Linked DNA regions of Trichocoleus sp. FACHB-46. The protein of the gene in region 1 binds, or shares a complex with, the protein of each later gene. Links are inferred from orthologs where the notes say so. Each region holds a gene or a part of one and is shown on either strand. Other genes may lie near its edges. The genes, in order: rpsG and tig.

Region 1 (3,233 bases):
TCTTGCTTGGTTTTTGGCTCTACCGCAACCGAGATCACCGGCTCTGGGATGTAAAGAGATTCCAGGATTACAGGAGCATTTTCATCGCAAAGCGTGTCCCCAGTCAAGGTATCCGACAAGCCAGGAATAGCCCCTAAGTCACCAGCACGCAGTTCATCCACATCAATCCGGTCATCGGCTTTCAAGATGATGAGGCGGGAGACGCGCTCTTTCTTGTTTTTGGAGGCGTTTAGGATGTAGCTGCCCTTCTTCAAGACACCTGAGTAGACTCTAACGAAGGTTAGCCGCCCGACGAACTTATCGGACATCACCTTAAAGGCTAGAGCTGAGAACGGCTCACTATCGCTTGGACCCCGCTCGACCGTTGAGCCATTGGGCAGTGTTCCCTGAACAGGAGGGATATCCACTGGAGCAGGCAGGTAATCAATTACTGCGTCCAGCATTTGCTGCACACCTTTGTTTTTAAAGGCAGAGCCACAGAGCATCGGAACAATCATTCCAGCAATCGTTCCTTTACGGAGCGCAGCTCGAATTTCCTCTTCCGTTAGCTCTTCACCATTTAGATACTTCTCGGTGAGGGTATCATCGGTTTCCGCAACAGACTCGATCAGCTTCAGACGGAACTCCTCAGCCTGCTCCCGAACTTCCGCAGGAATTTCAGTTTCCTCAATGTCAGTTCCTAAGTCATTTCTGTAAATATGAGCACGCATGCGTACCAAATCTACGAGACCCTTGAAGTTTTCTTCAGTACCAATGGGGATTTGTACTGGAACCGCATTGGCACGCAAACGATCGCGGATCTGACCGTAAACCTTGAAGAAATTAGCTCCAGTCCGGTCCATTTTGTTAACAAAGACCATTCGAGGGACTTTGTAACGATCGGCTTGACGCCACACAGTTTCAGATTGAGGCTGAACTCCGCCTACTGAACAAAAGACAGCAATAACACCGTCTAACACCCGCATGGAACGTTCCACTTCAATCGTGAAATCTACGTGTCCCGGAGTGTCAATGATGTTGATCTTATATTCAGGCTCGCCCGCCAGGGCTTTAGTCGGGTTTTTAGGGTCGCGACGGGCCCAAGCAGTACTGATTGCGGCAGCAGTGATGGTAATGCCCCGCTCCCGCTCTTGCTCCATCCAGTCAGTGATGGCAGTTCCGTCATGGACTTCGCCAATCTTGTGAACTACACCGGAGTAGAACAAAATTCGCTCTGTTGTTGTAGTTTTGCCCGCATCAATGTGGGCAGCAATACCAATGTTGCGTACTCGTTCAAGCGGGGTGGTGCGTGACACGGCTACCTCCTTTATCTTTGCCGCAAAAAATTTGCGCTTCTTTTAGAATTCTATACTTTTGTTACGGAAACCAGGGTTCGGAGATCAGTACCGATAGTGGGCGAAAGCCTTATTCGCTTCAGCCATGCGGTGAGTTTCTTCACGCTTACGAATCGCGCTACCAGTCTCGTTAGCTGCGTCCATTAATTCATTCGCTAGCTTGCCAGCCATAGTTCGGCCAGCGCGTTGACGAGCAAACTGACTTAACCAACGTAAAGCTAAAGCAGTTCCTCTATCAGAGCGAACTTCCATAGGGACTTGGTATGTTGCTCCACCTACTCGGCGAGCTTTTACTTCAACTAAAGGAGTTGCGTTTCGTACTGCTCTTTCAAATAGCTCTAAGGGATCTGAGCCTGTCCGTTCCTCAATGGTTTTGAAAGCATCATAAACAATGTGGGAAGCAACGGACTTCTTGCCACTCTTCATAATCCGCCGCATCATCATGCTGACTAGGCGACTGTTGTATACAGAATCAGGAGGAACAGGACGTTTTTGAATAACAGTACGACGAGACATATTGAGCCTTTAGAGAAAAGATTGCGGAACTACTATTTTGAATGCAATTCGAGATTTATTCAGTCAAAAACAAGCTCGGTAAAGCAAGAAGCAATACGACCATTGTATAGAATTGGCCAAGCCAAAAGACCGAGATACTTTTCAAGCTTCTCTAAGGCCGTATGCAATAGCCCAGTCTTCCAAGCAAGGCTTGCAACTTACTAATACTTGCTTCTTCAGCGTTAACCGATACGAATGACAAGCTTGGGCTTTACTTTTTAGCAGTAGCGCGCTTGGTACCGTACTTGGAGCGACCTTGACGGCGGTCTTTAACTCCAGCAGTATCCAAGGTGCCCCGGATGATGTGGTATCTCACACCGGGCAGATCTTTGACCCGACCGCCTCGAATCATTACTACAGAGTGCTCTTGCAGGTTGTGACCGATACCTGGGATGTAGGCTGTGACCTCAAAACCAGAAGTGAGACGAACCCTGGCAACTTTACGCAGAGCGGAGTTGGGCTTCTTAGGAGTGGTCGTGTAAACTCTTGTGCAAACGCCACGACGCTGAGGGCAACTCTTCAGAGCCGGGGATTTGGTTTTCTTCTGAACTTTCTGACGTTCGCTACGAATGAGTTGCTGGATAGTGGGCATGAGTTATGGCGTGCGCGGCCTTTCGCTGCTTCAACAAACAACAAATTCTAATCTTACCGAGTTAATGGAGTCAATGTCAATTTTTTGGTGAACAATCTCAAATCCTTGAGGCTCAAGCGACGGTCGTGTGTTGCTGAGCTGCCTGCTATATCAGTGCTTGAGTGGTTTTGAGGGAACAGTTCGATTATCAAGTCAAATTGTAACGTTTAGCTGACAGAGAAGGAGTTACCACAACCACAGCTTTGAGTGGCATTGGGATTGTGGAAGCGGAAGCCGCCGCCCATCAGGTCTTCGGAGTAATCTAAGTTTAAGCCGCTTAAAACGGTTAGGCTTGAGCGAGCGATCGCAACTTGAATGCCGTTGCAGTCATACAACGCGTCATTAGGCCCGACTTCTTCGTCAAATTCTAGAGTGTAGGACATACCCGAACAACCACTTGGCTGTACTCCCAAACGGAATACGGCATTTGGCTTGCGGCACTTCTGCTTGAGACGCAAGATTTCTTTAATTGCGGCTTGACTGAGCTGGAGCATCATTCACCGAGTTTTTCACTAACTTTTTGAGTGAGTTTTGAGTAAGTGCTTTAAAGAGAATTTACAGCGCTAATAGTATCCTACTAACGCTGCCAGCTTGCTTAAGTTAATTCAATTTAGAACTTAAAACGCTACTTGATTTGCGAAGCTGTACGGGCGTAATCGTCTTGAAAACGCACGATGTCATCTTCGCCTAGGTACTCACCGTTTTGCACTTCA
Region 2 (3,218 bases), on another replicon or contig:
GTGACAGCCTCTCCCGGAAGGGGAATGTTCTGCCTAGAAATAACTTGATCAATTAAACCGTAGTCTTTTGCTTCAACTGCCGACATAAAGAAGTCGCGCTCAGTATCCGCTTCAATCCTCTCTAAAGGCTGATTTGTATGACCAGCCAATAGCTCATTCAGCTTGCGCTTGTGATACAGAATTTCTTTGGCTTGAATTTCAATGTCAACAGCTTGACCTTGCGCTCCACCTAGCGGTTGGTGGATCATAATCCGGGAACTAGGCAGTGACATGCGCTTGCCCGGGGCTCCGCCTGAGAGTAAAAAGGCTCCCATGCTAGCAGCCAATCCAAAACACATAGTCACAACATCTGGGCCAATATGCTGCATGGTGTCATAGATTGCCATACCAGCCGTGACGGAACCACCTGGCGAGTTGATGTAAAGCTGAATATCTTTCTCTGGATCTTCTGCTTCTAGAAACAGGAGTTGAGCCACGATGGAATCAGCGACCGCGTCATCAACTGGCGTTCCTAGGAATACAATGCGCTCCCGCAAGAGCCGTGAGTAGATGTCAAACGCCCGCTCACCCCGACCAGATTGTTCCACTACCATCGGGATGACGTTGCTGGGGCCAGTAGAAGCAACGTCTAGCAAGTTCAGGCTGCTGATAGGGGAGTAAAGGGACTGAGATACCAACATAGGGGCTAAGAACTGAAGTTCAGGACTGTGACATCAACCAAACAGTTCGAGCGTTTATTTACGGACCTTTAGGAGCACACACTCTTGGAGGAAAGTCGTAACGCTTGTATCTGTTATATGCGATCATTATGCCTCAACTCATCTAAGACTGGCTGTAGGTGAGGGAGAAATGCACGAGAAACCCGCTTAATTACGGCTAGGTAACTAACCAGTCATTCTATCGGCTAGAGCCGTAGAGTGAGTTTAAAGTGATCGCTCCCTCAAGAAAATTTACGTAAGACTACTCACTAGCCTCTGTTTCTGCTGGAGCAGCAGTTTCCGGTTCAGCCGTAACCTCTGCTGAAGCTAGCTCCTCGCTTTCTTCACCCTGAGTGAGAGAACCTTCGGGTACAAGTTCAATCGTGGAGCGCTCTTCTAGCCACTTGAGAATTTTTTCTTTCAACAAATCTTCTTCAACCACGGTTCGCAAACGATCGTGGTCGATGTCGCGATCGCTATACTGCTCCATGACTTCTTTGATACGAGTCTCGATCGCTTCAGGTTCGACCTGAATGGACTCCCGCTTCGCTACTTCGCCTAGAGCTAGTGTGCGCTTGATCCGAGTAATGGCCTCGGGCTGCGATCGCTCTCGCAATTGAGGAATCATGTCTTGGGTGAACAGCCGCTTGATATCCAGCCCTTGGTTTTGTAACTCAATCGCGGTTTGGGTCAACATGTAGTCAACTTCGCGATCGATCAAGGTCATGGGCAAATCAACCTCAATTTGCTTCAGCAACTCACTGATGATCGCTTGTTCCTTATTCGCGTCGGTTTTGCTGTCAGCTTTCTTTTGGAAATTGGATTCGATCGAAGCACGTAACTCCGCCAAAGTTTGGAACTCACTGACTTCTTGAGCAAAGTCATCATCCAAGGCGGGCAGTTCCTTTTCCTTCAGCTCTTTTACTGTAATGGTAAAGACAGCGGGTTTATCTGCTAGATCAGCTTGCGGATAATCCTCTGGGAACTTGACTGAGACTTCTCTGGTTTCCCCTGGATTCATGCCGACCATGCCATCGATAAAACCAGGAATAAATCGGCCTTCCGACAACTCAACTTGGAAGTCTTCAGCTTGGCCGCCGGGGATTTCAGCGGCTTCTTCTTCGGCACCTTCTTCAGCTACTATGCGACCAGAAAAGTCCACTACAGCTGTATCACCCAGCTGAGCAGCGCGGCCTTCAACTGGAATCAGAGTTGCCAATTCAGCCCGACGCTCTTCTAAAACTTTATCGACTTGCTGAGGGTCGTACTCTGCTTTTTCTGCCTGAACGTTAAAGCCAGTGTATTGGTCTAGCTTCACTTCTGGTTGAACATCTACAGCAGCAGAGAAAGTGAGGACAGAACCAGGTTCATACTGTTGCACCAAGTCTTCAAATGAAGAGCGCAACTGGAAGTTACCGATCGCATCGATTTTTTCCTGTTCAACGGCTTGACGGACACCGTTTTGAACCAACTCTTCTAGTGCTGCAGCCTTCATGCGACTAGAACCAAAGCGCTGAATCAATACTTGACGGGGAACTTTGCCTTTCCGAAACCCAGGGATATTAGCCGAGCGAGTAAACTCTTGCAGGACCTGCTCGTAAGCTTTCTTGGACATGTCTGGTGGAATTTCGATTTCCAAACCAATCTGACTGGCGGGAAGTTTTTCCTGGGTAACTTTCATTGGCTCTGCAGTTTTTAGACAACTAAACTTTCTGGTTCAACAGGGATTGAGGTTTGTGATACAGTGCCCTAAAGCACAGGTTTCCTTGAGCAATCCCTGACATTAAAGGTCAGCCCTTGGCCCAGCAACAACTTGATTACTGTAGGCATTAAGTACTCCGGGCATACTCAGGGCGATCGGTATGACTTAGCTTTCACAGGACTAATCACCTGCTCTATCACTTAACCAAAGGTCAGAGCGAAAGAGCTCAGTTCAGCAATTCGGGGAAATTTCGCTTAACTGCAATTAGCTATCCTAACCGATCCTAACCAGCCATGAACGAGATGAATTAAATTTGATCTAAAGTTCATCTGGGCTGTTCTTTGGCAGAGTAGCACTCAAAGGCACCCAATGACTTTAGTGCTCTTGCCCCTCAATCTAGTGCCCGTATTGTTACAGCTAGCTTTGCTCAGCAGCGATCGCACCTCAGAGCACAAAGTTAAGCGGATAAAACCCAGTCTTATGCGAAGATCTTAGTTGAGGAGTGCTGAGACTCCTACTTAGACAAGGCGAGCTATTTTTCAGTCCGAACAAAATCCGTTAAAATGTTGAAACCTCAATTTTTGAGACTTATCACTAAGAAAACCTCTAAATTCATGATCTAACCTCATCTAATAAATCTTAAACAAAAGAAAATCTTATAAAAAGCCTTGTGAGCTAGCAGATCCAACAGCTAAAAATCCAGCAAAGTTAGCCAACCGACTCTTAGATTTACCTGTAAAGACCTAGCTCTAACCTTATATTTCTTCAAATATTTTTTGTTCAATCGCAAAAATTATCGGTATCACAGGAGGCAATTA

What was found.
Region 2: the proteins of rpsG (region 1) and tig are in contact, whole or in part, in a crystal structure (PDB 3GTY), measured with the Thermotoga maritima proteins. The link is inferred for Trichocoleus sp. FACHB-46 from one-to-one orthologs. Residues at the interface, in WP_004081843.1 of Thermotoga maritima: Lys34, Lys52, Lys55, Glu59, Arg62, Gln63, Glu66, Asn67, Lys69, Val71, Arg95, Ala109, Lys110, Lys111, Gly112, Arg113, Pro114, Glu117, Glu121, Ile124, Ala125, Tyr127, Asn128, Asn129, Thr130, Gly131, Lys135, Asp139, Arg142, Met143; in WP_004081061.1 of Thermotoga maritima: Glu122, Val124, Val129, Leu130, Tyr133, Glu188, Gly259, Ile262, Tyr263, Glu266, Ser270, Glu273, Gln274, Glu277, Arg308, Gln311, Ile312, Ser315, Tyr316, Glu325, Arg329, Arg336, Leu363, Phe366, Trp367, Arg373, Leu377, Arg381, Leu384, Glu387.

Annotation. Positions count from the first base shown.
Region 1 is NZ_JACJOD010000025.1:7,761-10,993, forward strand. What follows is about bases 116-3,029. They hold rpsG (30S ribosomal protein S7), read right to left. Parts: upstream 1,851-3,029; coding sequence 1,380-1,850; downstream 116-1,379. Other genes in these bases: fusA (elongation factor G), read right to left, coding at 116-1,295; rpsL (30S ribosomal protein S12), read right to left, coding at 2,101-2,481; H6F72_RS15030 (HesB/IscA family protein), read right to left, coding at 2,688-3,017. Outside these bases: more of fusA, read right to left, coding at 1-115; H6F72_RS15035 (cupin domain-containing protein), read right to left, coding at 3,146-3,233.
Region 2 is NZ_JACJOD010000030.1:263,203-266,420, reverse strand. What follows is about bases 171-3,069. They hold tig (trigger factor), read right to left. Parts: upstream 2,380-3,069; coding sequence 961-2,379; downstream 171-960. Other genes in these bases: clpP (ATP-dependent Clp endopeptidase proteolytic subunit ClpP), read right to left, coding at 171-680. Outside these bases: more of clpP, read right to left, coding at 1-170. UniProt on the Bacillus subtilis protein: Involved in protein export. Acts as a chaperone by maintaining the newly synthesized protein in an open conformation. Functions as a peptidyl-prolyl cis-trans isomerase.